DNA from 3 places in the Vibrio panuliri genome. Region 1 is predicted to be linked to each of the others. Evidence: predicted binding sites of a transcription regulator. Region 1 holds the regulator's gene; each other region holds the start of a gene.

Region 1 (10,899 bases):
TAAGCTTCTCTCTGGCGAGCACAAACCACAAAGTGGAGAACTGACATACTCACAAGGCGTGAAGATCGGTTACTTTGCTCAGCATCAACTAGAAACTCTGCACCCTGAAGAAACACCATTGCAGCATATGATGCAAATCGCACCTAAGCATACCGAGCAGCAATTGCGCGATTACTTAGGCAGTTTTGGCTTCCAAGGGGATAAAGCACTAGAGAAAGTCGCACCATTCTCCGGGGGCGAGAAAGCCCGCTTAGTGTTAGCGCTGATTGTGTGGCAAAAGCCTAACTTGTTGCTACTCGATGAGCCAACCAACCACCTTGATTTGGATATGCGCCAAGCGCTAACCATGGCGTTACAAACCTTTGAAGGGGCAATGGTGATCGTCTCGCACGATAGATACCTATTGCGCGCAACCACAGACGATCTTTACTTAGTCCACGATCGCCAAGTCGCTCCATTTGATGGCGACTTAAATGATTACTACAAGTGGCTGACAGAGCAGCAAAAAGCTGACCGTCGAGAAGCGCAAGCTGAGCAACCAGAAAAGAACAGCGCCAATAGCGCTGCGGCGAAAAAAGATCAAAAGCGACGTGAAGCAGAGTTTCGCAAATTAACCGCGCCGATTCGCAAAAACCTGACAAAACTTGAAGATAAAATGGATAAGTTAGGTCAGAAACTCGCCGAGGCTGAAGAACAATTAGCGGACAACTCACTGTATGAAGCCGAAAATAAGGCTAAACTTAATCAAGTTCTCGCGATACAAGCCTCCAGCAAAACCGAGTTAGAAGACGTCGAAATGGAATGGATGGCTCTCCAAGAAGAGCTAGAGCAGATGGAACAGGAGTTCAGCAGTCAATGAGTATCGAGCGCGTACATCTTTCACTTACCTTAGAACGCCTATGGCAATTTAGCTTGCAATATTACAGTGTGCGAGAAGTGAAAGAGGCGTGCTTATCCTTACAAAACCACTACCATGGTAATGTGAACTTACTCTTACTGCTAAAATGGTTGGACGAGCAAGGTGCAACCATTGCCGCGCAAGATTGGGCTCAAGTAGAAGAGTGCTTGAGCCGTTCTGAAATTCTGCTCAGTAGCTTTCGTGAATTACGCAGAAAATGCAAACGCAGCCTACCCGACACCTTGTATCGGGAGGCGCTGCAATTTGAATTACAACTAGAAAAGCAACAACAGTCTGACTTAGTTGATTGCATTAATGGGCTGACATTACTCAATGCCGATGATGAGCCCCTAACCCTTCGTTATTGTCGTCAGTTGGATGGAGAGCATTTGTACTCCGTTTTTTCACAACCTTTTTCGGATAACGCAACTGAAACGCTATGACAAAATTTATTGCTGCCTCGGGCATTACCAACCCCCATTTGCAAACCCTAGCGCCACGTTTTATTCGTAAGAAAGCGCTGTTTGAACCTATTTGGCAAACCCTTGATACGCCAGATGGCGATTTTATTGATATCGCTTGGAGCGAAGACCCTAACAGTAAAGAAGCGCGAGACAAGCCGCTGTTTGTCTTGTTTCATGGTTTAGAAGGCTGCTTCTACAGTCCTTATGCCAATGGCTTGATGGCAGCGTTCGCCAAGCAAGGTTGGCTCTCTGTGATGATGCACTTTCGCGGTTGTAGCGGAAAACCCAACCGCCTACCACGAGCCTACCACTCAGGGGAAGTCGAAGACGCGCGCTTTTTCTTAGAGCATCTTAATCAACAATTTACCAATACTACCAAGGTTGCAGTGGGCATTTCACTTGGTGGGAACATGTTGGCAAACTACTTAGCGGAATACGCAGACGAGCCTCTCATCGATGCGGCATCTATCGTTTCCGCTCCGCTTGATTTATCGGCCTGTTCTAGCCGTATTGAGCAGGGCTTCTCCAAACTATACAAAACCTATTTACTCCGCTCACTTAAGCGAAATGCATTGCGCAAACATCAGTTGCTCAAAGGCGAGCTTGGCTTAACGTATCAATGCATAAAGCGCGTGACCAAGTTGTACGATTTTGATGATCTTATCACCGCTCCCCTGCATGGTTTTAAAGATGCGGATGATTACTATCAACGCTGCTCAGGCATTCATCGTCTTCAGCAAATCAAACTGCCTACGCAAATCATTCATGCTAAAGACGATCCGTTTATGACTGACGCCGTCATTCCGCATTTCGTCCTACCTGACAACATCGACTATCGCCTGCTCGACCAAGGAGGTCACGTCGGCTTTGTCACCGGGTCGTTATTAAAACCGAGATTCTGGCTTGAAGAGATGTTACCCGCTTACTATCAACCATTAAAAACGGCATAGTGCCGTCCCCAATGCAACGACAAGTGTTGGGGATAGCACCGTAATCATAAAATTAAGAGGTATTTATGATTGTCCCTTGGCAAGATATTGCTCCAGAAACACTCGATAATCTAATTCGTGAATTTGTCCTTCGTGAAGGAACGGATTATGGCGATATCGAAGTATCCGTGGCTGATAAAGTTGAACAAGTTAAAGCTCAACTCGCTTCAGGAGAAGCGGTCATTGTCTTTTCAGAGTTACACGAAACGGTTGATATTCAACTGAGAAACAAGTTCTAAATCAGGCATCTTTAATAACCTAACCATAGGCGACGCAAAGTATAATTTTTTAGTTTAAAAGTTAAAGCATGTTATATTGCTGTAAAAGCTAAGTGACTAAGCATGTCTATTGTCACTTAGCCAACATTAACAGGAACGTGAGTTTTAGACAGGGTTTGTCATGTCAGCAAAACATCCAATTATCGCTGTCACTGGTTCATCTGGTGCAGGTACAACGACGACATCAGAAGCTTTTCGCAAAATGTTCAATATGATGGACATAAAACCTGCTTGGGTTGAAGGAGATAGCTTCCACCGTTTCACTCGTCCAGAGATGGACGTAGAAATCCGCAAGGCTCGTGAGCAAGGGCGCCACATTAGCTATTTTGGCCCTCAAGCGAATGACTTCCCCGCATTAGCCGAGTTTTTCCGCCAATACGGTGAAGACGGCAGCGGTAAGGTCCGTCGTTATCTGCATACATTTGACGAAGCCGTCCCTTACAATCAGATGCCGGGCACCTTTACCCCATGGCAGGAGCTTCCTGAAAATAGCGACGTCTTGTTTTATGAAGGCTTACACGGCGGTGTCGTCGATGGGGATGTTAATGTTGCCCATCATGTTGATTTTCTGATTGGCATGGTTCCCATTGTTAACCTAGAGTGGATTCAGAAATTTGTTCGCGATACGCGAGATCGCGGCCACTCACGTGAAGCGGTAATGGACTCTATCGTTCGCTCAATGGATGACTACCTCAATTACATAACGCCGCAGTTTTCACGTACCCATATCAACTTCCAACGTGTGCCTACCGTCGACACATCCAACCCACTGGATGCCAAAGGCATCCCAAGTTTGGATGAGAGCTTTGTGGTGATTCGTCTACGAGGGTTCAAAAATGTCGATTACCCATACCTGCTCGCTATGATTGATGGCTCATTTATGTCTCGCCACAATACCCTAGTCGTACCTGGCGGAAAAATGAGTTTTGCCATGGAACTGATCGTCAGACCGATTCTTCAGCAGCTAATTGAAACGGGCAAAATTGGCTAAATAACAGCGTTAGAACACGATTACTTTTCATACCGTGATCATGTGCACGTTTTCACTTATAAAATAGCAGCGAGTACCCTATTAAAATCAAGAAATCATTCTAGAAAAAGGATACTATTTGAAACCGAAACACAAGATAGCTTGCAGCACTGAGAAAGTGCTCTTATCCTAGTTATCCCGATTTTGGACATGGAAAGCGCAAGCGTACCCTGCAGAGGAAGTGAGATATTATGGTTCTAGGTAAACCTCAAACCGATCCAACATTAGAGTGGTTCCTTTCACACTGTCATATTCATAAGTACCCATCAAAAAGCACGCTAATTCATGCGGGCGAAAAAGCAGAAACGTTGTACTACATCGTTAAAGGCTCAGTTGCGGTTCTTATCAAGGACGAAGAAGGTAAGGAAATGATCCTTTCTTACCTAAACCAAGGTGATTTCATCGGGGAGCTTGGTCTATTTGAAGAAGACCAAGAGCGTACCGCTTGGGTTCGTGCTAAGTCTCCTTGTGAAGTGGCTGAAATTTCATTTAAGAAATTCCGTCAACTGATTCAAGTAAACCCAGACATTCTTATGCGTCTGTCTTCTCAGATGGCTCGTCGTCTACAAGTGACTAGCCAAAAAGTAGGTGACCTAGCATTCCTAGATGTAACTGGTCGTATCGCTCAAACGCTACTTAACCTAGCGAAGCAACCTGACGCGATGACGCACCCAGACGGCATGCAAATCAAGATCACTCGCCAAGAAATCGGTCAAATCGTGGGTTGCTCACGTGAAACCGTTGGTCGTATCTTGAAGATGCTTGAAGAGCAGAACCTAATCTCTGCTCACGGTAAGACTATCGTTGTGTACGGCACTCGCTAATTCACACGAATTGAACGAGTAAAATTGCTAAAGCCACCTTCGGGTGGCTTTTTCTTTACTTGAGAGTTGAGAAACGAGATTGTAGAGCCGAGACGCCCCCCCCTCTCTATTCTCTATTCTCTATTCTCTATTCTCAAACGAAGTCCCTTCGTTTATGAGTTGGTACTCTCAAAGATCTTATCGGCTGAAGCGGCGACAAAACCTGAATATAGCTCTCCATTGCTCATTGGGTAGCGTTTGGCAAATTCATAAAAACCACCGGGGATCAGCGCAACACCATCATCAAAGTCAACTTGCACCTTGTCTGCCATGGTAGAAGATTGCTCAAGTAAGAGTTGAGGAGACCCTTTGACTTCACCACCAGATTGATTAATCACAAAACCCGAGGCTTTGAGGTAATCATTCACCTGCTGTACTTGCTCAAACTGATTGAGTTGATTCACGCTCACCGTAAAGTGATTAGCGCCATAACCATGTGCCGCTAACCAAGCTGCATATTCACTTTCCTGCGCAAGCTGTTGATATTGTTCATGAGTCAACGGCCAAGGTCGCCCGGAATACAAAAACTCAACGCTTTGTGTCTCCTCTCGGTCTACTTGCGAGACCAACTGTTGCACTATCGCCTGCAACTCAGTCGAACACTCCTCTACTTTTAACTGACTAATAAATACTTTCGGTAAGTTTGGGTCTGAGTGTTGGTAATGTTTAGCGACCAATTTTTTCGCTTCAAATAGATAGTCTCCCGCTTCTTGATAACCGAGAGCTAAAAATGGTTGAGCCAATACCTCCATTGTCACTGGCGGTAAATTAAAGGTGCGCAGGGCAATATGGTCATTGATTAGTGGCTCATCTTCTTGCAGTAACTTGTGGACGTTGCCCGCAGAAGGACAAAGGCGCGAGGTGTAATCCTCCCAAAGCAACTGGAACAACCTATCTGGCGTCATAACGCCTCCTTGTCTCTGTGTAGGGGATGTTTCTTTGTTGTTACTGATAGTCTAGTGCAAGAACGAGGTCACCAAGGTATTATCCTGTGTGACCTAGCTATGCTTTTTACATTGTTATACCCGGTGTCAGCGTTTCCGGTAGCAAGGTTTGGGCACCTTCCATTGATGCCATGGGATAAGCGCAGTAATCAGCGGCGTAAAATGCACTGGGGCGTAAGTTACCTGAAGCTCCTGGTCCCCCAAAAGGCGCATCTCCACTCGCCCCTGTTAACTGACGATTTCGGTTCACGATACCTGCTCGAATATGCTCAACAAAATAGTCCCACTCGCGATCTTCAGTCGAGACTAATCCTGCAGATAGCCCAAAGCGTGTCTCGTTGGCTAGCGCGACTGCTTGCTCAAGACCTTGATAACGAACCACTTGTAGTAAAGGACCGAAGTATTCTTCATCCGGCAACTGTTCAATAGCGGTGACATCAATAATCCCCGGAGTCACAAAAGCCGCCTTCGCTACTTTTGCCTCTATTAAGCTTTCGCCACCTAATGATTGAAGCGCTTTTTGCGCAGTGATGATCGCTTGTGCGGCAACTTGACTAATTTGGGGGCCCATAAATGGCGCGGGTTCTGCAAAAGGCTGATCCACTTTAATCTGATAAGTCGCCTCTACCAACCTGACAAGAAGTTGATCACCTTTATCCCCAAAGGGAACATAGAGTCGACGCGCGCAGGTACAACGCTGCCCCGCGCTGATAAACGCTGATTGAATAATGGTATAGACTGTTGCATCCAGCTCTCCGTAGTGTTCTGAAATCACCATCGGATTATTGCCACCCATCTCTAACGCCAGCATTTTCTCTGGCTGACCCGCAAATTGACGATGCAGTAACTGCCCTGTATTCGCACTGCCCGTAAACAAAAGCCCATCAATGCCTTTTGACTCAGCCAGTGCAATCCCAGTCTCTTTTGCGCCTTGCACTAAGTTAATAACCCCATTAGGCAAACCTGCTCTTTGCCACAATTTCATGACTATCTCACCAGTCCATGGCGTTTGCTCAGAAGGTTTAAAAACCACCGTATTACCAGCAAGTAGCGCTGGCACAATGTGACCATTTGGCAAGTGAGCAGGAAAGTTATATGGACCGAACACGGCAAGAACACCCAATGGTCGGTGACGGAGCACAACTTGATTACCCGCCACCTCGCGCTGAGACTCTCCGGTACGTTGATGATAGGCGCGAATCGACAGCGCGATTTTTCCCGCCACTGCCGCTGCTTCCGTTCGCGTCTCCCACAAAGGCTTGCCCGTTTCTTTGGCTATCACCTCAGCGAGTTGTTCACTGTTCGCTTTCACAAGATCTGCAAAGCGCAAAATGATCGCTTCACGCTCAGCAAAGCTCTGTTTTTTCCACGAAAGAAAGGCGCTGCGAGCGGCTAAAACCGCCTCTTCCACTTGTGGTTTCGTCGCACAATGACTTTGCCAAACCACCTCACCACTGTACGGCGTAATCGATTCTATCGCCGCACCTAAACCTTCAACCCATTGACCCGCAATCCACTGTGTCATGTGAAACCTTCCTTTGATAGCGATCCGATTAACGTTGTTGCACCAACATGCGCACATACTCGCCGTGCTCAACCTGCAATGCTTCGGCGACCTCTGGAGCTAAAATCACAGACTCTGTGGCTTGATCATAAGCCGCTTTTGCTGCGACGGCTCTGAACTGCTCGAATGAGGTATTGCTGATCAGGTAGTCTTTATTGCTGGTGTGCTCACTTATCGCGACCTTCGCTCGAAATGAATGACGTACTGACTCTATATTGCGAAGATCACACTCTACCGTCGGCCCGCCATCGAAAATATCGACGTAATTTCGACAAGTAAAACCTTCATTTTCGAGTAGGCTAAGCGCTGGTTTGGTGTTTTCGTGCACCTGTCCAATCACCTCTTGCGCTTCTTTACTTAGTAAATTGATGTAGATAGGCAACTTAGGCATTAGGTCTGCGATAAAACCTTTCTTACCAATCCCAGTAAGATAGTCCGCCATAGTAAAATCAATGCTAAAGAAGTTTTCCTGTAGCCATTGCCAAAATGGCGAGTTTCCTTCTTGGTCAGAGACACCACGCATTTCAGCAAACACCGTTTTAGAGAAGCGGTGAGGATGCTCTGCCATCATTAAAAAGCGACACTTAGACATCAGGCGCCCATTCAACCCGCCTCGGAATTTCTCGCGTAGGAATAGCGTGCAGATTTCACTACAGCCCGTGTAGTTATTACCAAACGTCAGTAACTTCACCACATTGTTGACACCCAATTTCGGTGATGAGTGAACGATGGTACTGATGTGATAGGAGTAAAACGGCACGTCCCAACCAATCGATGCTTCGATACCGGTGCAACCCGCCACCTCGCCGCTATCACTATCGAAACCAACCATCAGATACCCTTCATCCCCGGGCTCTGTGACATTCGATTTCGAGAAACTGTACTCGGAATGGGTAATGCGGTTAGTCAACAGCTCTTGATTAACCGGAAGAGAAGTAAAACCATGACCAGATTCAACCGCACAAGTATGCAATGAATCGTAATCAGACATAGAGATAGGACGAACAACCAGCATCGAAATTCCCTCCTGATACTGATACCTGCACCATGTTTGAGCTGGCTGAAAACTGCCGCCTTCTGCTCACCAAAGATGTTTTCAAGTGCAAGTACAACAAGGCAAAGCTGACGCTTCACCTTGTGTGATGTTTTAATTATCTTGTTAATGTCGCCAGTGCGTTATCCAACTTTTCTAGACCTTGGGCGATTTCTTGTTGGCTAATCACTAACGATGGTGCAAAACGTACAACATTTGCCCCTGCGACAAGTACCATTAATCCTTCTTTTCCTGCCGCTAGTAAAATGTCACGAGCTCGACCTTGCCATTCTTGATTGAGTGCAGCGCCAAGTAGTAAACCTTTACCACGAATCTCACTAAATATTTGGTACTTAGCGTTGATTTTCTCCAAACCATCGCGGAAAAGCGCTTCACGCTCTTTGACGCCTGCTAACGTTTGAGGGTCACTAATCACGTCAACAACCGCTTCCGCCACCGCACATGCTAATGGATTACCACCATACGTTGAGCCATGCGTGCCCACCTTCATGTGCTGGGCAAGCTCATCTGTTGTTAGCATCGCGCCAATAGGAAAACCGCCCCCCAGTGATTTGGCGGTACTGAGAATGTCAGGAGTAATTCCCAAGCCTTGATACGCATAAAAATCGCCTGTGCGTCCATTACCCGTCTGAACTTCATCAAATATCAACAACGCATTATGCTTATCACAGAGCTCTCGCACCGTTTGGATGAACTCATCCGTCGGGGAAATAATCCCACCTTCCCCTTGTAATGGTTCCATCATAATTGCACAGGTGCGATCGGAAATATGAGCTCGCAATGCTTCAACGTCGTTGTACTCTAAATGAGTAATATCGCCGGGTTTGGGGCCAAAACCATCGGAGTAAGCGGCTTGTCCCCCCACCGTGACCGTAAAGAAAGTACGCCCATGAAAACCTTGCTTAAAGGCGATAATCTCAGACTTCTCTGGTCCATAGGTATCGGCAGCGTATCGACGAGCGAGTTTTAAAGCCGCTTCGTTAGCTTCTGCTCCTGAGTTAGCAAAAAAGACTTTGTCGGCAAAACAGAGTTGTGTCAGTTTCTTTGCCAAGCGCAATGCTGGCTCATTGGTCATAACGTTACTCAGATGCCAAAGTTTCTGGCCCTGCTCGGTTAACGCTTTAACCATGACTGGATGACAATGGCCTAAGCAACTTACCGCAATACCACCAGCAAAATCGATATATTCGTTTCCGTCTTGATCCCAGACTCGTGAGCCCTCACCTTTGACAGGAATCATTTCCATCGGGCTGTAACAAGGCACCATCACCTCATCAAACAGCTCGCGTTGTACATTTATTTCTACCGCCATCGCACATTCCCTCTCGATACCGCATGCCAATGCAGGTTATGTATCCTTACAATCAACTATATCCAAGTAACCCGAGATCCTCGGTTATAAGTATAGAAACAATTTTTTGTGTTACGTATCCACTGACACGGCATTTTATTTACATTTAATTAACTATTACAATAGTGTTTTGTGCTGTTTATGCCGACGCAAGTACCCCAAGCAAACAACCACATGACTATTTATGCATCATTTAAGTACTTTTATGAAGCAATTAATAGTTAAGATTGGTATAAGTTAAGGTTTAGGATAGAGATTAGTGCCAATAAAGCAGAGAAAAATAGTGTACATCGATAAGATAGGAAGAAAGCAACTAGACGAGAGCTTCAACGAATACTTTCTCATTTAATATCAACAAAAGATCGATGTAAAACAAATGTTACAAATAGTGATCTTTGTCGAGTTTAAGCACAAAAAAAGTGCGACGGAAGTTTATCAAGAAAGAAAGTTCGCCAATAGCTGATGACCTTGCTCGGTTTTTATCGACTCAGGGTGAAATTGCACAGCATGAATCGGCAAAGTTTTATGCTGATAGCCCATGATTTCATCCATCGAACCATCCTCTAGCTCAGTCCAAGCCGTCAGTTCAAAGCAATCAGGTAACGTGCCATTTTTAACAACAAGGGAGTGATAACGCGTAACAGTTAGCGGGTTATTTAGCCCCCTAAATACACTTGTCCCTGTATGGCGAATCGGTGAGGTTTTACCATGCATAACACGACGAGCGCGCACCACTTCGCCGCCAAACACTTGGGCGATCGCTTGGTGACCAAGGCACACCCCCAGAATCGGCAACTTACCGGCAAAATGCTCTATTGCTTCAAGTGAAATACCCGCCTCATTCGGTGTACAAGGCCCAGGGGAAATGACTAAATGAGTTGGCTCAAGCGCTTCTATCGCTTGAATATCAATCTGATCATTGCGTACCACCTGCACTTCCACACCCAACTCACAAAAGTATTGGTATAGGTTGTAGGTAAACGAATCGTAATTATCAATGATCAGTAACATGACAGACAAACAGCTCAATAATCAATCTTAGTTGGGGCGAGTATTGTGCAATAGTGCGCCACAAAGGCAAGTAAAAGTTTATTTTTCCTTCCCTGAAGAGTTACAAGCGCAACAAAAAAGGCCAGCATCATGCTGACCTTCTTATCGTGATTCATTGACTATGGACGGCCAACAAAACCTACCGCTTGGTATACTTTCGCCAATGTTTCAGCTGCGCGAGCCGATGCTTTTTCCGCGCCTTGCTTCATGACTTGGTCCATGTAAGCACGATCAGCACGAATACGGTGATACTCAGCTTGAATTGGCTCCAGCATCGCAACTAATGCTTCACCGACATCTTTCTTAAACGGTCCATACATCTCTACACCTTGGTATTTCGCTTCGATTTCTTCAAAGCTCATACCGGTTGCTGCCGAGTAAAGACCCATTAAGTTAGAGATACCCGCTTTGTTA
Region 2 (10,899 bases), on a different replicon from region 1:
TTGATCTCTGACTGCCAAAGAATAAACAGCAGAATAACCATAATGGTAAAGGAACCATTCTTGGTGCGAGACATCCAATTGCGCTGCTCCTCAGAGACAAACGCTACATCCCCGCGAATTTTCGACAGCGTAAAGCGCCGTATTAAAGAGATAAGGGCTATGATCAGAACGGAAAAGACTAATTTATGCGTGAGAAGAAAATCGATTACTACTTTTACTTTCTCCACGTGTTACTCCTGTATACGGTTTAATTTGTGCATTCACTCATTCAATGCTTATTTAGTTATAACGTGCTGAGGTAATAAACTCCCCAAAACTCTCGCACCATACTATCACCGTGTTGTACTCAGAAACATTAACCTCTGGCGGTAAATTCAAACTAAAACGGTCAAACGTTTTCACATCACCGATCTGAATCATGGTGTCTTTGTATTGGTTAAATGCCGCTTCTGTTTCGATAAATAACGGAGAAAGATACAGTTTGTAGTCGGGACCGGGCGCGAGTTCGCCCATAAAAACAATTTGCGTATCGCTAATTGACACCGTCCCCTCCCCCCAATGTAGAAAGTCACTGTCTTGTCTGTCACGCTCAAACGTCGCGTTAAACAGTGCATGCGCAGAGATATCTTGAATCTCTTCGACCGCTGGGGATGTAGGCTGTGTCAAAATGGGTAATGCGTAAATACCTAACGCAAAACCCATTACGGCAAATATAAGATGAGAACCTAGTAACAATAAGATTCGCATAAGAAGCTCCTAGATTTGAGGCACTTACCTAAATCGTAGAGCAATAAACAGACTAACGGTATTCTAATGCTGTTTTTTCTGACAACTTCACAATAACGTTAACAGCATGGTTCATTCCTTCGACAGTAATGAACTCATGAATACCATGGAAGTTATAGCCACCAGTAAAGATGTTTGGACATGGTAGCCCCATAAATGACAACCTCGCACCATCAGTACCACCACGGATAGGCTTGATCATCGGCTCCACATCACACTCAATCATCGCTTGCTTCGCCAATTCAATAATATGTGGATGCGGCTCTACCATCTCCTTCATATTGAAGTAGCTGTCGGTCATTTTCAGTTCAACACGTCCGCGCTCAAGTTCTGAATTTAACTGATCAGTAATGCTTTGCATACACGCTTTGCGCTGAGCTAATCCGTCACGGTCAAAATCACGAATGATATAACCAAGCTCACTGCGAGCTACCGACATTTCCGCAGACTTAAGATGATAGAAGCCTTGGTAGCCTTCAGTGCACTCAGGGGTTTCATCTGCTGGCATCATCGTTTGGAAACGCGCAGCGATGTTCATAGAGTTAACCATCTTATCTTTGGCGGTACCTGGGTGTACGTTTGTGCCGTAGAAAATGACGTCAGCATTAGAGGCGTTAAAGTTTTCGTATTCCAACTCCCCAACCGGACCACCGTCTATCGTGTAAGCCCACTGTGCGCCAAACTTTTCGACGTTAAACAGATTAGCACCACGTCCAATCTCTTCATCCGGCGTGAAGCCGATGCAAATATCACCGTGAGGAATCTCTGGGTTAGCAAGTAAGGTCGCCATGGCAGTCATAATCTCAGCAATGCCGGCTTTGTTATCTGCGCCCAGTAACGTCGTGCCGTCAGTGGTGATGATATTGTGTCCGTGTAACTGGTTAAGATCCGGATATTGCACCGGAGACAGCACCTCATCGCCAAGGCCTAGGGCAATATCGCCACCCTGATAATTCTCAATCAGTTGCGGCTTAACGTTCGCGCCAGACGCATCAGGTGCGGTATCCATATGCGCAATAAAACCAATGGCTGGGACTGAGTAATCTACGTTGCTTGGCAAACGAGCCATTAAATAGCCGTTGTCATCCAGAGTCACATCACTCAAACCGAGTTCTGTCAGCTCTTTTTGCAACTGATAAGCGAAAGTAAACTGCCCTTTACTACTTGGGCAAAGCGCATTTGCGGGGTTAGATTGCGTATCAAACGTTACGTAACGAAGGAAACGATTAACCAAATTATCCATAATCAAAACATCTCAAGGTCACTTGGGTAGAATACAGTCAATATTATTGCGACAATTCCTCAATGCAATGATTTAAACAATAGTTTTCTAATTTAATCAGTTGGTTTTGTTGATTTTTGACCTTAATGTGATATATACAAAAAAAGCGCCATATAAAATGGCGCTTTAATAATGCAATCTTTTTAGCTTTTACAACAAAATGAAAATACCCGCTAAACAAGCACTCATTAGGTTCGCTAGCGTACCAGCTGCAACCGCTTTTAAACCTAAGTTTGCCACTTCAGAACGACGCTCAGGCGCGATAACACCAATAGAACCAAGCTGAATCGCAATCGAACCGATATTCGCAAAGCCACATAGCGCAAACGTCACAATCACTTGGGAGTGTTCAGAAAGCAGTTGCTTGTGCTCAACAAAATCAATAAAGGCAACAAACTCATTCATCACCACTTTTTGACCGATGTATGAACCTGCCATCAAGACTTCGTTAGATGGAATACCAACCACCCACGCTAACGGCGCAAATAAGTAACCAAACACACCTTGTAAGGTAATACCACTAAAGCCGACCAGTTCACCGATATTTTCCAGACCAGTGTTAACCATCGCAATGACAGATACAAACGCGATCAGCATTGTACCAACCGCGACAGCCACTTTCATGCCATTCATCGCACCGCTCGCCAAAGCATCAATAACGTTCGAGTCTTGAGCTTTATCCATTTCGATGTCTGTTTGATCAACTGGCGTGTCACGTTCAGGAACAATGATCTTTGCCATCATCAAGCTGCCTGGCGCCGCCATAAAACTCGCTGCAATTAGGTATTTCAGCTCTACACCCAGACCAGCATAGCCACCTAGCACACTACCTGCTACCGATGCCATACCACCAGCCATAACCGCAAATAGTTCTGAACGTGTCATACGAGACAGGAAAGGGCGAACAAGCAATGGTGATTCACCTTGAGATAGGAAGATATTGCCCGTTGCAACCAGTGACTCTGCTTTGCTTGTGCCTAAGAACTTTTGAATACCGCCACCGATAAACTCGATAACGCGTTGCATGATACCTAAATAGTAAAGCGCTGAAATGACCGCACTGAAAAAGATAATAATAGGAAGGACGCGGACAGCGAAAATGAAACCCGTATTGGCAAGGTCGCCAAACAAGAACTTGATGCCTTCATCGGCAAAAGAAAGAAGACTTGCAACACCACCGCTCATACTGGCTAGCGCAACTTGTCCCCAAGGGAAATAAAGAACTAAGGCGGCGAAGCCAACCTGCAATAGCATCGCTCGCGATACTGTTTTCCAATTGATTGCCTTACGGCTTTCCGACAACAGTACTGCGCATCCAATAAGGACGATGACACCGATTAAACCAAAAATCACATTCACTAAAGATCACCTTTACAAGCATTGAATTAACAGCTGGTCCTGTCCTTGGGGTCATTCACTCGTCCATGTGACGGCTTGTATTGGTAGGGTTTTTGCCCATAACCGGGCGGCAAGTATAGCGATTAGATTGCGAGATTCATCACATATTTTTACGCAATCGTTCAAGCGAACACATTTTAATCACGCAATCGTTTGTTGGTTTTGTCGCCATTTGTGCAAATTATTGAATAAGGATCACGTTCCGCGAAATTAACACCAAAAAACGGCAAGAAAAGTTCGCTGGCAATAGACTTTGTTTCTACGCTTAAACAAGTAAAAACTTTCCTCGCACTAACAACATACGTCAGTTTGGCACCAAATAAGTACAACAACCTTCTTCCCCCCGCTTAATCGCGGGGTCTTTTTTTATCAAAAATATGTTTCTCGTCACCTGATGGTCAAACATCATGCTAGACGCACACATGTAGTGGTGATAAATTAATCAGCACAAATTAAGGGGAACTTAAACAATAATGGTGAGCTTATGCGACTCGACAATGCCATTTACCAACCTCATATTCAGCACAACTTAAAAGCGGCCACTAAGTTTATTGATCAGAGCTTAAAAACTCAGGGCAATCACTTAAACGCATCTCTTAATCAACACAACCAAATTCAGATTCGCAACGAAGATGGCGTGGTAGTGAAAACCTTTCAAGGCGAAAATGTCGTCCGTAAGATGCACCATATAGACGAGTACGTTTAAGCCGATTCAAATTATCGAGGCATGGCTAATTTCACGCCATCCCCAAGCACCTTTCTCTCACCGATACTTGGTATGGAAATCGTCAATATCGAGTGGGGATGCATGGGAAAGGTTGACCACCGTAAGTTCACTATTCAACACACCACGGCTGGTGATCGGTTTAATGGATGTCCCTTGGAAAGTACCACCACAAGCATAAAAGGCATGGCTGGCTTGGTTGTATTTGCTAGGCTTTTGCAACGGCGCTTCACACAAAACAGCGCCAACGGTCTGGTTCGGCGTTGGCAACTGAACCGTCAACCTATCTCCGACTTTTAGCCCCATTGGGTTCGAGTGATAACGAGGATTCAAATCTAATAACTGCTTGGCAGACAAACCATATTGCTGAGCAATTTCAGGCCAAGATTCGCGTTGATGCGTATTTATATCAGCAATAACCGTATGAACCTTCGATGATTTTTTCTCAACTACTTGTTGAACAACTTGCCGATTGGCTAACTTGGACTCGGTTTGCTTTGACGCATTCAGTAACTCTTTAACCTCGAGTAAAACGCCATGTTTTGCTAACCACTCATCATTTAGTGAGTCGAGTTCTTTGCGAGTAATCTGCTGTTTTAGATAGACTAAGTGTTGCCCTTTCGCCTCAACGCCACCAATTTTCCAGTACACTAGAATCGCGCTCTGATGGCGATTGCAGCCTTGCTCATCATTGAGTTGCTCATGAGTGGAACGCGTAGCATAGAAAAGCCATTTTCCATCGCCAAGTAGTTTGTACTCTTGAATCAAGCGCCCATTGAAAAAATGATAATAATACCCTTCCGTAGGCAGACCAAGCCGCTCACCAAGCTGGACTGATGGCGTTACGGGTATAAATGCTTCATTCACAATGCCCGCACCAATCGGATGTAACTTCACACTCTGCGGCAAGCTAATTCCCATGACTCTCATTGCAACTTTTGCGACTATCTTTTTCGGCTCATCTACGGCACTAAAAACCGTGTATTGAGTGCCATTTGCCGAACGCTGCACCTGCCAGTCACCAATCAAAGCCTCTTGCTCGGTTTTGGCTAACTCGAAATGACAGCCGACACTTTGCCTAAATGACTCATCAGAGCAGGCAATTTCATAAGTGTATTCAAATCGGAGATCTGGGCGAGACTTCACCGGTATGGGTTTAACCGGATTACTGTTGTCTAATGAGGCTCTTGCTTTCGCCAACTTCTGCTTCGTCAATCCAACTCGCTTGACTACCGTATACACCACAAACTCACTCCCTGAGAAATCATCACGGCGCATTTTACCCAAGCCGCTATCAAGAAGACACAGGTTAGTGCAATAAATGGCATAGGTATTACTTATTGGACAGATTTCAGTTGGATAGCCAAGGAACTCGTTTGAAAACTCAGCTTAGATACGAGTAGTAAGGCATTAAGGAGACGTGAAGTCATTACCAATTATTGAAACTCCCCTTACTGCAATACCTCGTTTTAGCTTAAGGACATGTCTAACATACTTCGTAGTTGGTCTACGGTATGCTGACTAAACACCTTGATGCCCTTACTCTCTAATAATGCAGTTGTCACCCCTGCCCCTTTAACCTTGGTTCCACTAAATGTTCCATCATAAATATTGGAACTACCACATGAGGGACTGCCCTCAGCGAAGACCGCATACTTGATTTGCTGTCGCTGACAGAGATCTAACGCATTCTTCGCGCCGACAACAAATTGTGTCGTCACATTCACGCCATCATTTCCTAAAACTTTCGAGGATCCTCTAAGTACGTCTTCCCCTTTTCCTGCGATAATTTCAGCAGGAGCTCTCGGAGTAGGTAGACCTGCCGAAACTTCGGGACAAAAAACCACCAAATCAAATGTTGACTGAAGCCAGTTCAAATCAAACTCAGGAATCGACAAGCAACTCGCGTTGTACCGCACTTTATTTCCAACCAAGCACGAACTCACCAAAACTTTTTCCACACCACACTCCTTTATATGCGAAAACACCCAGCACAAAACTAAAAAAGGTCACAACCGTGACCTTTTTACTTTTACACTTTGAACTCGTCAACCTGTCTGTTGAGTTCATCACTTTCGGCACCTAGCTGTCCGCACAGTTCATCGGCATGATTCAGCATTTGCACCATTTCACTACTATTTGACGCGATCTGCTGAATGTTTTGATTAATTTCTTCACTCACTGCCGATTGCTGCGTTGCAGCCGCCGCGATCTCAGTGTTCATTTGGTTGATTTTCTCTATGGAATCGCGAATGACATCTAGCGATTGAGAGGCCGAGTTCGCGATAGTAATTGTTTTTTGACTACTGGTTTGGCTCGATTGCATCGCACCCACTGCACTTTTCGCTCCTGCTTGTAGCCGTTCTATCATAGTCTGGATTTCACCCGTACTTTGCTGAGTTCGCCCCGCTAAAGAGCGCACTTCGTCAGCTACGACAGCAAAGCCTCTACCTTGCTCACCTGCACGTGCCGCTTCAATTGCCGCATTTAAAGCCAACAAGTTGGTCTGATCCGCAATATCACGGATAACATCCAGTACAGAAGCGATATTACTCACATCTGCATCCAACAAGTTAACCACCTCACTCGCCTGGCTAATTTGTACAGACAGCTCGTCTATTGATTCAAGCGCTTGTGCTATCGTTAGGTGAACGGTATCTGTTTCACTACTGGCTTGATGGCTGAACTGAGCTGCCTCATTCGCATGTTGGCTAACATTATGACTTGTTGCTTGCATTTCGTTCACGGCGGTTGCGACCACCTCACTTTCTCTATGCTGAGATTTGCTAAACTCGGTCGTACTGGCAGTGGCTTGTTTTAAACCATTCGCCACGTTTTTCACTTTGTCAGAAGATCCCATAACATGCGTCACTGTTTGCTGAATTTTGGCAACAAATGCATTGAACGAATTAGCTAACGAACCCAGTTCATCACGGCTCACCACTTCTAATCTTCGTGATAAGTCCCCCTCACCTTGCGCAATGTCTGCCATGGCGGTTTCAATGCGATTGATCGGGCGCACCACAAACCTCATTGTTGTCCAAATAGTGATTAAAACGGTCAGTAGCGTCACTATCATTGAAACAATCACAACGCGCTCATTCGTCGCAATTGATTCCTCGACTTGCTGCTTAAGTACCAACTGTTGCACATCAATTGAATTACTCAGCGTTTTTAGCTGTTTACGAATCACCTTAAACTGTCGGCTGAACTCCGCAGCATTGCTTTCATAATAACGAGCGGCCATGTCTGGTTGCTCAATCATTGGTTCATACAAAGTAATCCATGAACGAGTAGCACTTAAAAGGGTATTCAGGTCTGCACGCTGTGGAGCGGGTAATATGTTGTGTTCAAATAGGGTTCCAAGCTTTGCCATTCTTGGCTCAGCTTTATACGCATTGTCGGCAAACTCATCTTGATGATACTTAACTTCTACTTGGGTTTTCGCTTGGGCGACACCATTAGCGGCAACCATAACTTGGTATAGATCTCGATATGCGTCTTGCAAACTATCAATTGAGGGCTGCACAACACTGTTTAACTGAGCATTAAGATAAGCTTGTTTGCTACTTTGTGAATATGAAACGGCGGAACTCGCCACCACACTGGTAAGAATTACCATCATTGGTAGCAGCATCTTTTTAGAAATAGATAACTGGATCATCAATAGACCTTATTACATCACGGAAACGACGAGTGACTAGCGTAACCTTGTTGATCATTGATATACAGAGACGGAGTGTGACTGCCTATTCGTCTTTTTCACATTGATTTTTATAGTTGAGTCATATCTGACTCAACTCGAGATTTATTAATCAATTGCGTCGATTTAACACCCATATTTGGGCAAGTCATATGGTGGTTTTTGCTCGATATTTTAGCAGTTTACTAATGGGAATTAGTAAGAAAAAAATCCAGAGCATAGATGCGAGCTATCAGCTCAAATTCGAATCGAATATGCTAGCATCACCGCTACACTCACACATTACTTTCCCCACTTAACGGAACTCGATTCAAAAATATGCTCTTCGCTGCCAGGCACCTCCCAAAGAATGTGATGATTTTCACGCTTTCTCGTGCATTCGTAGTTTTCTAGGAATTCGCCCTAATTGAACTAAGCCCTCCTCTCATGTGGTTTAAAAGAGGACTCTCTAACATCGCCGGCAGATAAAAGAAAGCGAGCACGCAAGTGCACCACACTAATACAAGAGAGTTCACGATGTTAAAATTCCTTGAACAAGTCCGGAAGCCTACCCTCGACCTTCCTGTCGAAGTGCGTAGAAAAATGTGGTTCAAACCATTTATCCAATCTTACCTAGTGGTATTTATTGGCTATTTGACCATGTACCTAATTCGTAAAAACTTCAACGTCGCGCAAAACGACATGATCTCAACTTACGGCTTGTCGATGACAGACCTAGGTTTGATCGGTCTGGGTTTCTCGATTACTTACGGTATCGGTAAAACCGTAGTTTCCTACTACGCCGATGGTAAGAACACCAAGCAATTCCTTCCTTTCATGCTTATCCTTTCTGGTCTGGCAATGCTTGGTTTCAGCTTCAGTATGGGTGGCGGCAGCGCAAGTTTATTCTTGATGGTGGCATTCTACGGATTAAGTGGCTTCTTCCAGAGTACTGGTGGCCCTTCTAGTTACTCAACCATCACCAAGTGGACACCGCGTAACAAGCGTGGTTCTTACCTAGGCCTTTGGAACATGTCGCACAACGTAGGTGGTGCAGGTGCTGCAGGTGTGGCTCTATTCGGTGCCAACTACCTGTTTGACGGTCACGTTATCGGCATGTTCGTATTCCCTTCTATCATCGCGATCATCGTCGGTTTTATCGGTATGCGTTTTGGTAGTGACTCTCCAGAAGCATACGGTCTAGGTAAAGTAGAAGAACTATTTGATGAACCAGTTAGCGAAGAAGATGAAGCGGCTGAAGAAAATCAAATGACTAAGAAAGAGATCTTTGTTGAATACGTTCTAAAAAACAAAGTGATCTGGCTACTTTGCTTCGCAAACATCTTCCTCTACATCGTGCGTATCGGTATCGACCAATGGTCAACGGTTTACGCTTACCAAGAACTGGGGCTATCAAAAGAAGCAGCAATCTCTGGCTTTACCCTGTTCGAAGTTGGCGCGCTAGTCGGCACGCTGATGTGGGGTTACCTGTCTGACCTTGCCAACGGTCGCCGTGCGCTAGTGGCTTGTGTTTCTTTGGGCTTGATCATCGTATCACTTGAGTTCTACCAACACGCAACAAGCGAATTCATGTACCTAGCGTCGCTATTTGTTCTTGGCTTCCTAGTGTTTGGTCCTCAACTTCTTATCGGTGTTGCCGCAGTTGGCTTTGTTCCTAAAAAAGCAATCAGTGTGGCTGATGGTGTAAAAGGCACATTCGCTTACCTAATTGGTGACAGCTTCGCCAAGCTGGGTCTAGGTATGATTGCAGACGGTACGCCAATCTTCGGCCTAACTGGTTGGAAAGGCACGTTCGCAGCCCTAGATACCTCCGCCATGGTTTGTATTGTTTTGCTTGCTTTCGTTGCTATCGCGGAAGAGAAAAAGATTCGTCAAAACAAGAAGAAGCTTGAACTTACAGAAAACCAAGCTTAACCAACTCGCGCGCTTTGCCAGTCAAAGCGCGCGAGATCATTAAATTAACTCGGTCAATTTAGTATCATTGTCGGTTCTTATTGAGCTCTCTATATCAAAAGGTGCCAAAGGATTGTCTCCTATTACGCGCCAATTGGTATTGAGCTCATTTTCGTTTGTGTATTGCTGAAGTTTGGTATTTAAGATGATTAACGTAGCGCTTGTTGATGACCATGTCATTGTTCGTTCTGGATTTGCTCAACTGCTGAGCCTAGAAACAGACATGAATGTTGTAGGTGAATTTAGCTCGGTAGCAGAAGCTCGAGTAGGATTACCTGCGTGCAAGCCTGATGTGGTGATCTTAGATATCTCGATGGCAGACGAAAGTGGGCTTACCCTACTCTCCGATATTCCTTCAGGTATTGCTTGTGTCATGCTCAGTGTGCATGACTCACCAGCGATGGTTGAAAAATCACTCAAACTGGGGGCGAAAGGTTATTTGAGTAAACGTTGTAGTCCAGATGAGTTGATTCAAGCGGTTAAAACCAGTGCATCTGGAGGTTGTTACCTAACGCCGGATATCGCTTTGAAATTAGCGACGCCAAGTGATAAAACCACCATGCTGACTCACCTCACTCGTCGCGAAAATGAAGTATGCCAATTGCTGACTCGCGGTTTAGATGTGAAATCCATTGCTGCTGAGCTTGGCCTAAGCCATAAAACGGTTCACGTTCATCGTGCAAACGCAATGGATAAGCTTGGCGTAAAAAACAACGTTGAACTTGCCAAACTGTTTACGCAAGAGTCGTTTTAATGCGTAGCAACACCATCACCTCTATTTGCGGCTTATTCACGACTGGATGCTCGTGGTTCTGTCTGTGGGTGATCGCTTATTACTTTGTTAACGATGCGGAGCTCGCGATCTTGCTGTTCCCCTTCGCATTGCGTTTGGGGTTAACACTGCACACGCGCACAAAGTATTGGACAACAATTTATCTTGCCGAGTGGGGATTGACCGTTGCACTCGCTCTGCTTCTAGAACAACCACAATGGTTGATGGTGTTAGTTGCTAGCGTATTAAGTATTCCAGTGGTTTACTTTGCTAAACGCTAT
Region 3 (10,899 bases), 1.3 Mb from region 1:
ATTGATACCTTAACCTTGGGCATGTTTGTCACGGCTATTGAACATAGTAAACGTGTTAACTTGTCTCATGCGGGTAGAGTATCGAGCGAGAAAGCCATTTTGCAGTTGAAGCAAAATGGGGTTAAGTATGCCTGGGTTGACCAATCATTATCAGTACAAGGTTGTGTGTTTAAGCCTGTTGATGATTCAGAGCAATCATCCACGGATGAGAACCAACCTGATGTTTCGGTCAAGCCAAAAACACAGAGCCGATTTGTACAGCAAAAGAAAGCATCGAAGATTATCCGCGAAGCTAAAGGTTTGGCGCAAAAACTGATTAACCAAACCTTTGAAGGTAAGGTGATTCATGTTGGCGAAATCGAGGAGTGGGCAGACGATGTCATTGATTCGGTTTTGGTCGATTCCGATGCGCTGCAATGTGTGTCCGCTTTACGTAACAAGGATAAATACCTACTAGAGCATTCGGTTAATGTTGCGTGTTTGCTGGTGACCTTTGGCAAGCACTTGCGTTTACCGAAAGAGACCCTAAAGCAGATGGCCATTGGTGGCATCATTCATGATGTGGGCAAAATCAAAGTCGACGACAAGGTTTTGCACAAGCCGGCTAAGCTCACGCCAGAAGAGTTTGAGCATATGAAATTGCATCAGGTGTTTGCTAAACAAATCATTACCAATGTTAAAGGCCTAAGTGACGTATCTCGTGATGTTTGTTTAATGCACCATGAAAAACTCGATGGTTCTGGTTACCCTGCCAGTCTAACCGCCGAGCAACTGCCGATTCATGGGCGAATGAGTAGTATCGTTGACATATATGATGCACTCACGGCTGACCGTTGCTATAAGCGGGGAATGAGTTCTGCAGAAGCATTTAAGATATTGCTCAGCTTGGCTGGCAGCCATCTCGACAAAGATCTGGTTTATAAGTTTATTAACTGTATCGGTGTCTATCCGGTCGGTTCGATTGTTGAGCTTAATGATGGTCGAGTGGGGATTGTTTGGAGCTCGAACCCTGATGAACCACTTAAACCCGAGGTAAAATGTTTCTATTCACGTAAGTATAAGCGTTATATTGAAGTGACTTACGTTGATATTAAACACAGCGCAGCCAAGATAGACAAGGCGATCGCTCCACACAATCTAGAAGTGGATCCTACTCCGTTCTTTGATTTGTAATCGGTTTTGAGTAGCAAAAAGGCGCCAATCGGCGCCTTTTTTAAGGCAAACTTCTGGCTAAACAGCGAGGTAAGCCAGTGGAATATCAGGGTTTAGCACTTCTAGTGTAGCTTGAGTATCCGCTAAGTGACTGATGCTACCGTCACTCATCTCAACTAAGGCTGCCGATTCGATAGTCTCAAACGTTTTTCCTGCAAGAAGGATCTGACAGAGCGCGACTTGCAGTGGCGGAAGACTTGGGTTGAATGCAGCGTTTTCAGCGTAGCCGCCTTGATAGATACTGCCGTCTTTTAGCTTGATTGCAACGCCACTTAAGTTCTTCGTGTAAGGCGCGTGGCTGCGGTTGAGCGCTTGCAACGCAACTGCCACTAACGCGTCTTCATCTTGGGTTGTTTTACCGTGGTCAACGTGTGACATTAACCCAGACTCAACCCCAAGATCCGCCGGACCAAATGACTCAGGCAGATACTGTTGTAACGTCATCGCATCGCGCTCTGGAAGTTGTACAACTAGTTTATCGGCAGTGGTGAGTTCATTCATAAACTGACGACAGTGACCGCAAGGGCTGAAGTTAATGGTAATGTCCGATAGACCTCGTTCACCTTTCATCCATGCGTGGCTAATTGCTGATTGCTCTGCGTGCACAGTTTGGCCTAGTTGCGCGCCCGCTAATTCAAGGTTTGCACCAAAGTAAAGACGACCAGTTAAGCCGCGCACGATCGCGCCAACATAGAAATTTGAAATAGGCGCATATGAATAAGCCGCCGCTAATGGAAGGAGTGCAACGCGAAGTTGTGCATCTTCCATATTTGATAGCGCAAGAAGTTGGCTATACTGCTCAGCGCTTAGTGTCGCATCAAAGCCTTCTGCCATTAAGATTGGTGATAAATAGTTGGCAACATCTGATGGTAGGTTTTGTAGTGCTTGCTCGATACGGCTTCTCATAAGAAATCCTTTAATAATTCGTATTCGATAGTAAAAGAGTGAACTCTCGATATCTTTGAATTTACATTCTATGTAGGTCTTAGGATTAAACTGTGATGAAGATCATTATATAAAATGTAATATATTACATTATTACATAGTTAGAGTGAGGTCACACAAGTTGTATGACCCCAAAGCGTTTGACGGGTTAAATTTTAAGCTAGGCGCTCAACCAGAGCGCAAAAGAGAAGAATAGTGGGGCAACAATAGAGGTGATCACGCCACATAGAACCAGTGCAAGTGAACTAAAGGCGGCATCTTCGCCGTTTTTCTCTGCGCATGTCGCCGTGCCAAGCGCATGTGATACCGTACCCATAGTCAGCCCTCTGGCAACAGGGTGAGTCACATTCAACATATTGTAGATTGGGTAAGCGAGAATGGCGCCAAACAAGCCAACGAGCAACACCAGAATGGCAGCGATAGCAGGTTCACCCCCTAAGTTGCGTGAGACTTCCATTGCAATGGGGGTCGTGACTGATTTACCCAATAAACTGGCAATTAAGGATGTATCGGTCTTTAACGCAACAGCAATAAGAGTGCTGGTAAGCATTGACATAATACTGCCGACACCACAAGCAAGGGTGACGATACGCCAGTTAGCTCGGATTTGCGGTAACTGTTCATAAAGAGGGTAAGCCAGAGCCACAACCGCAGGTTGCAGAGCAAAGCTGAGCCATTCATTTTCGGCGTAATAGCTTTCAAATGGCACCTTAAAGTAGGTCAATACAGGGATCAGAATCGCGATACAAATCAAAAGCGGGTTCATGATAGGCGTGTTGCATTTTCGACTTAGCCAACGTGCGAAGAAGAAAGTAATAATAGTTATCAGCATCCACATTATTTATTTCCCCGCTTTAACAGGCGATCGAGCATTACCCCGAGTACGACTAATACAAGGAACGTTCCCCCAACTGCGGCTGCCAGTATTGGTAACGCATTGGTGATTAAGGTGTCGAAGTGATCCATAAGACCAACACTGATTGGAACGAATAATAAGATCATATAGCGGATAAACAGGTTGGCGCTGGGCTTAACCCAGTCACCAGAAACCAATCCACTTGCCATCAGACCGAATAGAATCAGCATTCCGATAATGCTGCCCGGGATAGAAGTGCCTAAAAGTGTTTGAATGTTTACGCCAGCTGCCAAACAGAGCAAGATTAGCCCCATGGAGACAGCGTATTTTAGTAAGTTTTGAGCCATATTGGTGCGCCGTTAGCAGAAAATCACCGAGAAAATTGGAAAATTAAGAGACAAGCTTCTCGACGTATTGATACACAGATTTTAATAGTGCAATTTTCTTTGCATCACTCTCATGTTCGTGAACTAAGTTTTCAAGATTTAGCATGTAGTCGTCTATGCGACTTTGGAAGTAGTCGCGCGAGTGATTTACCCAGCGTTGCTGTTCTTGCTCATTGAGTGTCCAAGGATAATTGCGCGCTCGGTAGCGAAATAGCAAAGGCTCAATTCTCGAGTCAGAAAAGCTGATATCGAGAGCGGCGAGTTGCTCAGGCTCTGTTTGACGGATAATGTCCATTCCCGCACGATCCGCTGGGGAGAAAAAGCGACTGTATAGCTGACAGTCTACATCCTGTTCTGTCTCAAACTCGCGATCGACACTGAACACCCCAATCAGTTTTTCGCGAATTTCTGGATGCTGACGTAACAACTGAAGATTCTGTAAGCATTGCTCGCGATCGATACCGATTTTAGCGGCATTTTCCGCGGTCAATGTTTTGGCTGGCGCAAGAATAGGGCATTTATTGATGTGCACCAGTTTAACTGGTACAGGCAACTCATCTTCTGCTAAATCAGAGTGCTTGGTATAGAGACGCTCGCGCAGTGCTTCTGCGTCCAGATTAAGAATGGCTTGTGGATCTTTAGCAAGATCAACCACGATAACGGCATTTTGGTTAGTCGGATGCCATGCAACTGGCACTATCCAGCTCGTATAATGGCAGTCACGTCCTAACATACCTGATACGTGCATCAGCGGAGTCATATTGACAATATCAATTAACTCGTTGAGTTTGCGTTTGTGGCGCATACTCAGGAAATAATCAAACAGTTTAGGTTGCGCTGCTTTAACTTTCTTCGCCATTTCAATGGTCGCAATGACGTCAGCCATAGCATCGTGTGCATTGGCGTGCTCAATACCGTTCGCTACCGATAAGTGTTCCAGTTTAAAACTGATATAGCCTTCGTCATTTTCCGGCCATTCAATGCCCTCAGGACGCAGTGCATAGCATGCGCGCATGACATCGAGTAAGTCCCAGCGAGAGTTTCCGTTTTGCCAACTCCATGCGTATGGGTCGATAAAGTTGCGATAACAGGTATAGCGAGTGACTTCGTCATCAAAGCGAATGCTGTTGTAGCCTAAGCTGATTGTGTTTGGTGTCGCCAGTTCCTGATGGATCTTATTGATAAACTCAGGCTCGATCAGACCTTTGCTCGCCGCCAATTGAGGGGTAATGCCAGTAATGAGTGCCGCTTCAGGTGAGGGAAGGTAATCAGATGGTGGCTGACAATAAATAACAAGAGGTTCGCCGATAATATTAAAATCCATATCGGTGCGTACACCAGCGAACTGGCTTGGGCGGTCTTTCGCTGGGCTTGTCCCCCACGTTTCATAGTCAAAAAAGAAAAACGTAGGTTGCTGCTCTTGTTGCATTGATTCATCCAAATACATGAAAACTATTTAGCTATTAGACCACTGCACTGCATGGTTAGCAATGTCTGGGGTGTTGATAGCCGAAATTATCGACCAGTTGTGCGCCGGTGAGTTTGCCATCTAGCTTGTTAGGTCAAAATTGAGGTTGGGTTTGTAGGAAAACCAGTTTGTGAGAATTAAAAACAAGAGACGAGGCTGAATTGCTCAGGCATTACTGCTTGTGATGCCGAGAGTAAAGTAGAGATGGTATGATTGTCAGAATGATATTCGAATCTGACAATCATACCCGGTGTGGCAAAAGCAGCTAAGTCGTAATGACGATTTTCCTTTTCGTGTCGCATTGAGTCAAAATGCTGCTTTTTCGATTATTAATCGAGGTTTTCACCGTTAGTTTCTATCAATCGTTGGTACCAATAGAAGCTGTCTTTCTTGTAACGCTTTAGCTCTTTCTCACTTTCTTCATCTCGGTCAACATAAATAAAACCATAGCGTTTGGCATAACCATTTAGCCAACTGAACAGATCCTGAAAAGACCAAGTGCAGTAGCCGATTACTTCACAGCCATCTTCAATTGCATCATTAATTGCTTCAATGTGTGCTTTTAGGAAAGCGATGCGATAGCCATCGTGTACTCGACCGTCTTCCGTTAGCGTGTCGTACGCACCTAAACCGTTTTCACTGATAAGGATCGGTAAGTTATAGCGAGACGTGATGCGGCGAAGTGCAACACGCAGCCCCTCAGGGTCGATCGCCCAGTTCCAATCCGTCATTTTTAGGTGTTCGTTGTCAGCGCGAACATAGTAATCATCGGTAGGGATGCGAGCGATATCTGACACCACAGACACTTGGGCTGCATTGCCGGTTTGTGCCGTATTCTGGCGGTTTTCTGGCGCGACATAGGTAGCGGATTGATAATAGTTCAGCCCCATGAAGTCGCAAATTCCTGCTTTGAGTAGCGCTTTATCGCCTTCTTGGAAGTCGATGTGGATGCCAAGACGCGCTAGCAGTTTCAAGCCAATCTTTGGATAAGTGCCTTTCGCGTAGACATCCATCCACAGCAGATCTTGTATCTCTTGTGCGTTTTCAGCGGCAATCACATCTTCTGGAGCCGCTGTTTTCGAATAGGCTGGGCTGTACGCAAAACTCGCACCAATTTGGCCTTTAATACCCATCTCTTTGAATCGTTTCACTGCACTGGCATTTGCAAGGCTAGCGATGTGGTTGGCATTAATAAAGCGTTGGTAATCGGAGACTTTTGGTGGGTGGAGCTTTTGAACATATCCTAGGCTTGTGAAAATGTTTTGCTCATTCATACAAACCCAGTACGGCACCTTGTCGCCATACTCCCTAAACAAGACTTCGCAATATTGGGTAAAGTCAGTCAGAATTTTACGACTTTCCCAGCCTTGATACTCGTCTTGCAGTGCTTGAGGAAGGTCCCAGTGGTAGATAGTTAGGATCGGAGTAATGCCACATTCGACCAGTTTGTTGATAACGTTATGATAGAACTCGACGCCTTTGGGGTTGACCGTGCGACCATCTGGCATGATACGCGTCCAGGCGACAGAGAATCGATAAGCCTTCAGCCCCATCTCTCGCATAAGCTCGATGTCTTCTGCATATCTGTGGTAGAAGTCAATCGCTACTTCACCTGTTGTATTTTTAAACGTATTACCTGGAACTCGTGAGTACATATCCCAAATCGAATCACCTTTGCCGTCTAGGTTTGCTGCGCCTTCAATTTGATAGGCCGCGGATGCGCTGCCCCATAAGAAGTTCTCTTGAAATGCCATAATTGCCTCGATTAACCCTTTCCCATCTACTCGTTTTCTTTCTTCGATACTATTAAAACCATATGGTTTTAGTAGTTGTCATGCTAATAAATGAGATGTAGATCGGGTTAATTGGCCGTTTTGTAGGTCGTCTAATCTTTAAACTCTATTGCTTTCATGGTTTGCCTTGTGAGTTGAGTGATTAAGCAGTAGTCTCACAATAAATGAGACTGCGTAGGGTTAAGGAAACAGACGAAAATGGTGAAATATCAGGGTATTTACAACGAAATGAAAGCCCGAATTTTAGCTGGTGAATACTCACCATATGGTAAGCTTCCGGACGGTAAATCCTTGGCGAAGGAATTTCATTGCAGTGAAATCACGATCAAGAAAGCCCTAGATTACTTGGTTAAAGAAGGTTTAGTTGTCCGCAAGCGTGGGGCAGGTTCATTTGTAAAGCTGTCTTCAAACCTAGTATCTGATTCACACCTACTAGGCACCAAGAGAAGAGCCGAAGAGAGAGGTCAGACGGTCAATACGCGCGTCGTTAAGTTTGTCAAAGTGAAGGCCGATAAGGCGATCGCTGATAAATTAAAATGCCAAGTTGGTGATTCCGTCTATGACATTACACGTGTTCGTGTGCTTGATGGAGTGCCAACCATTATCGAATACATCTACTTATCCGCAACTATCATTCCTAATTTAGCGATCGAGGATGTAAAAGCTTCCATTTATGGTTATATCACTGGCAAGCTCGGTCTTACCATACACAGCGCTAATCTTAAAATCACTATGGCTAATGCGACGACAGTGGAGGCTGAGTATCTCGCTCTGCCGGTTGGGGAAAACATAGTGAGTGTTGCACAGAATGCTTACTTGGATAACGGTCAGATTTTTGAATACTCCGTCGCTAAGCACACTTGTGATACGTTCGAGTTTTCGACCACGTATGTTAAGAGCGAAACGCAGTTGTGACATCAAGCTACAGATAGACAAGCGTATATGGGCGGTTGAATGTTGAACTGCTCTTATCTGGGCAACTTTGCTCAGATAGCGTTGAATGTGAGGAGAGTACAGTGAGCGAAATAGCAGGGCGCTAAAACACAAAAAGCGACCCAAGAGGTCGCTTTTGACTATCACACGCCATCAAAGTGATGGCCAATGATAAAAATTAAAGAGCTACAACGTTAGCAGCTTGTGGGCCTTTTTGACCTTGTTCGATTTCGAAGCTTACTTTTTGGCCTTCAGTAAGAGTTTTGAAGCCTTCAGAAACGATTGAACGGAAGTGTACGAATACGTCAGCGCCGCCGTTGTCTTGAGAAATGAAACCAAAACCTTTAGTTTCGTTGAACCATTTTACTGAACCAGTCATTTTGTTAGACATAGATACCTCTATACAATTTTTAATTAAACGTTAAAGCTAATGGGAAAACTATTGTATCAATTTCTAGAGAAGTATTCGCAGGAGCTAAACGAAAGGTATCGAAAGATGACTGACAGAAACTTTAATCTAAAACTTTTTTACATAGCTCGTATCCGATGAGCCGCGAACACTATACACTCACTGACAAGAATAACAAACGTTATTTTCTGTTTTTGTACAGTTTGAGGGGCATAACAGCATAATCGTGACTTAAATTGTGCTAAGAATCCAATTTTTAAGGGATTTGTGTTAGTTCATGAGGCTCTGAACTGCGGCAAAAATCGCCGCTGAGAATAGAGCAGTTATCGGTACTTGTTGAGTAGCTTGCGCATCTCGACGCTATCAAGGCGCTGGATAGAACGAGTATGTGAGGAAAACGAGTCGTAGAGCATGCTTTTCGCCACCAGAGCGGCTGGAATCGGGATATAGCGAGCCAGTGAGCCAACCATCAACGGGCGGATGATCTTAAATAACCACTGCACAATCGCCTCATCGGTACGAGGATTGTCGCGTAACCCCACTAACGGACCAGGACGAACAAAGGTGACGCTGTCAAAGCCCAGTTGCTCAAGTGCTTGCTCCATTTTGCCTTTGCAACGTAAGTAATGTGAAGGTGAGCGAGGATTTGCCCCTAAACTTGATACCACTGACAGATGTTTTACGCCAAGCAACTTCATGGTTTTCGCCACCTGGCAGACAAGGTGGTAATCAATGTCCTCCAGACCTTGCATGGAGCCTGCTTGTTTACGTGTGGTGCCTAAGCATATATAGCCTTTGCTCGGCGAGACTTTGCTTTCGTCCCATTCGAGCACACGTAATTGATGGTCAAGAATCGTTTCTAACTTTGGATGCGTAAAAGCAAGGGGCTTGCGAGAGAGTGCATAGATATGGTCAATGGCGCGCTCTTCCAAAAGCAGCTTAGTCAGTTCGGTGCCCACTAACCCTGTTGCACCGGCTACGATAACAATTTGTTGCTCCATCGCTCATTCACCTTTATTACCTTTTTGCTCGCTCTTCTCATCTACTTGGATGTCATCAAGTGCTTTCGATCTCCACAGTAATGATGGTAAGCGCCATGTTCAATAACCACAAGTTCTCTATTGCTACTGCGGCGAGATCAACAAAATAGCATGAAATTACGTTTGAAAGTGCGAAGTGCGAACTGTTACTAGAAAAGTAACGCAAACAAAGGTTACACTCATGGCAAACCATTGCTTTGAAAGAATTTATATCAACACAAGGATGTCTATGAATATTGATATGAGTACAGTTGAAGGTACTCAGGTCTACCATTTGATGACACAAACCATCGTTCCCAGACCGATTGCATGGGTGTTAACGGAGTCAGGCTCCGAGAACTTTAACCTAGCGCCTTTCTCATATTTTACTGCTGTCTCAAGCACGCCACCATTGCTGATGTTTTCCGTCGGAAACAAACCCGATGGACAAGTAAAGGATACCGTTCGCAACTTAACGCGCCATGGAGAAATGGTGATTCATATTGCCAGCGCAGACTTGGCGGACCAAGTTACCCAGACGGCTGCTACCTTGCCGCACGGAGAATCAGAAGTCACGATCGCGAAGCTTGAACTGACCGATATGGTGAATTTTCCACTTCCGCGAGTGAGTCGGTGCCCGATAGCTTTCGCTTGTAGCCTCTATGACATAAAAACCGTCGGCGATGCACCACAGCAACTTGTGTTTGCCAAAATAGAGCATGCCTTTATTGACGACTCAATTATTGAGGACCATCAAGAGAGAGTGCAAATCGATACAATGCAGCTCAATCCGCTTTGCCGCCTAGGCGGTGCAAATTACGCCGTTTTAGACAAAACATTTTCCGTAGCACGACCAAAGTAAGCAGTATCATGTTAGAAAAAAATCATTCAGAGGCGATCTGGCATCGCATAAATCGCAAAACTAAACCGTTAGGCTCGCTTGGTAAGTTAGAGCATATTGGACATAAGTTGGCTTTGATTCAAAGCCAAGGAAAAAGTGATCCTGTCACCAATATAGAAATTAAAAAGCCAACGGTATTGGTGTTTGCCGGAGACCATGGCATTGCCGCCGATGGCGTAAGTGTTGCACCTCAAGAGGTGACGCAGCAAATGGTCTATAACTTTCTTGCCGGAGGCGCAGCGATTAACTGTTTCTGCCGCGCTAACCAAGTTGAGATCAAAGTGATTGATGCTGGGATACTGAAGCCAATTGAAAGCGATTCGAAACAGTTGATTGTGCAGAGACTTGGTGAATCAACAGAAAACTTTGCCCACAAACCCGCGATGACTCATGAGCAGGTCGAGACGGGACTAGAGTATGGCGAGAAAATCGTAAAAGCGACCATCGATGGTGGCAGTAATCTATTGATGTTTGGTGAGATGGGGATTGGCAATACCAGCAGTGCGGCTGCAATTTTGGCGGCATTGTCACGTCGTAGCGTCGAGAAGTGTGTCGGCTTGGGTACGGGTATCAACGAGCAGCAATTGCGTAAGAAGCGTCAGTTGGTTCAACTGGGTGTGAATCGTTGCCGTGGGCAAAACGCGCAAGAAATTCTTCGCCAAGTCGGTGGCTTTGAGATTGTTCAAATGGTCGGGGCGTTTCTAGCCTCAGCTAAATACAACACACCAGTGATAGTCGATGGTTTTATTGCCACGTCTGCGGCCTATATTGCTACGAAGATTGATCCGAGTTGCCGTGAGTACATGATTTTTGCTCACCAGTCACATGAGTCTGGGCATAAATTTATGTTGCAAGAGCTTGCGGCTACGCCATTGTTTGACCTTTCATTAAGGCTTGGTGAGGGAACGGGCGCGGTCTTAGCGGTCGCTCTGATTCGCTCATCTGTTGAGTTTTATAATAATATGGCGAGTTTTGAG

The links. The regulator CRP, encoded in region 1, controls carbon source genes, mostly activating them, when cyclic AMP is high. The targets are predictions, from matches to a motif close to TGTGANNNNNNTCACA.
Region 2: a site for CRP is predicted at 3,556-3,571, ahead of GZK95_RS19580 (NupC/NupG family nucleoside CNT transporter). Genes of this name have one in related genera too.
Region 3: a site for CRP is predicted at 2,259-2,274, ahead of cdd (cytidine deaminase). Genes of this name have one in related genera too.

Annotation. Positions count from the first base shown of each region.
Region 1 covers NZ_AP019654.1:257,614-268,512, reverse strand. The annotation lists gene GZK95_RS01235 (ABC transporter ATP-binding protein) at 1-859, shown strand, start outside; gene GZK95_RS01230 (TIGR02444 family protein) at 856-1,341, shown strand; gene GZK95_RS01225 (hydrolase) at 1,338-2,312, shown strand; gene GZK95_RS01220 (YheU family protein) at 2,378-2,590, shown strand; gene GZK95_RS01215 (phosphoribulokinase) at 2,751-3,620, shown strand; gene crp (cAMP-activated global transcriptional regulator CRP) at 3,851-4,483, shown strand; gene GZK95_RS01205 (DUF1338 domain-containing protein) at 4,636-5,427, opposite strand; gene astD (succinylglutamate-semialdehyde dehydrogenase) at 5,534-6,991, opposite strand; gene astA (arginine N-succinyltransferase) at 7,020-8,045, opposite strand; gene GZK95_RS01190 (aspartate aminotransferase family protein) at 8,182-9,396, opposite strand; gene GZK95_RS01185 (aminodeoxychorismate/anthranilate synthase component II) at 9,871-10,446, opposite strand; gene trpS (tryptophan--tRNA ligase) at 10,605-10,899, opposite strand, start outside.
Region 2 covers NZ_AP019655.1:1,080,643-1,091,541, forward strand. The annotation lists gene GZK95_RS19565 (mechanosensitive ion channel family protein) at 1-227, opposite strand, end outside; gene GZK95_RS19570 (DM13 domain-containing protein) at 280-747, opposite strand; gene pepT (peptidase T) at 800-2,029, opposite strand; gene GZK95_RS19580 (NupC/NupG family nucleoside CNT transporter) at 2,219-3,427, opposite strand; gene GZK95_RS19585 (hypothetical protein) at 3,951-4,172, shown strand; gene GZK95_RS19590 (MIX and LysM peptidoglycan-binding domain-containing protein) at 4,230-5,435, opposite strand; gene GZK95_RS19595 (DUF523 domain-containing protein) at 5,660-6,151, opposite strand; gene GZK95_RS19600 (methyl-accepting chemotaxis protein) at 6,223-7,854, opposite strand; gene uhpT (hexose-6-phosphate:phosphate antiporter) at 8,410-9,807, shown strand; gene uhpA (transcriptional regulator UhpA) at 9,992-10,600, shown strand; gene uhpB (signal transduction histidine-protein kinase/phosphatase UhpB) at 10,600-10,899, shown strand, end outside.
Region 3 covers NZ_AP019654.1:1,515,102-1,526,000, forward strand. The annotation lists gene GZK95_RS06910 (HD-GYP domain-containing protein) at 1-1,173, shown strand, start outside; gene cdd (cytidine deaminase) at 1,231-2,118, opposite strand; gene GZK95_RS06920 (CidB/LrgB family autolysis modulator) at 2,318-2,995, opposite strand; gene GZK95_RS06925 (CidA/LrgA family protein) at 2,995-3,360, opposite strand; gene sbcB (exodeoxyribonuclease I) at 3,404-4,828, opposite strand; gene GZK95_RS06935 (glycoside hydrolase family 1 protein) at 5,197-6,621, opposite strand; gene GZK95_RS06940 (GntR family transcriptional regulator) at 6,859-7,575, shown strand; gene cspE (transcription antiterminator/RNA stability regulator CspE) at 7,772-7,984, opposite strand; gene GZK95_RS06950 (NAD(P)H-binding protein) at 8,326-9,003, opposite strand; gene GZK95_RS06955 (flavin reductase family protein) at 9,272-9,883, shown strand; gene cobT (nicotinate-nucleotide--dimethylbenzimidazole phosphoribosyltransferase) at 9,892-10,899, shown strand, end outside.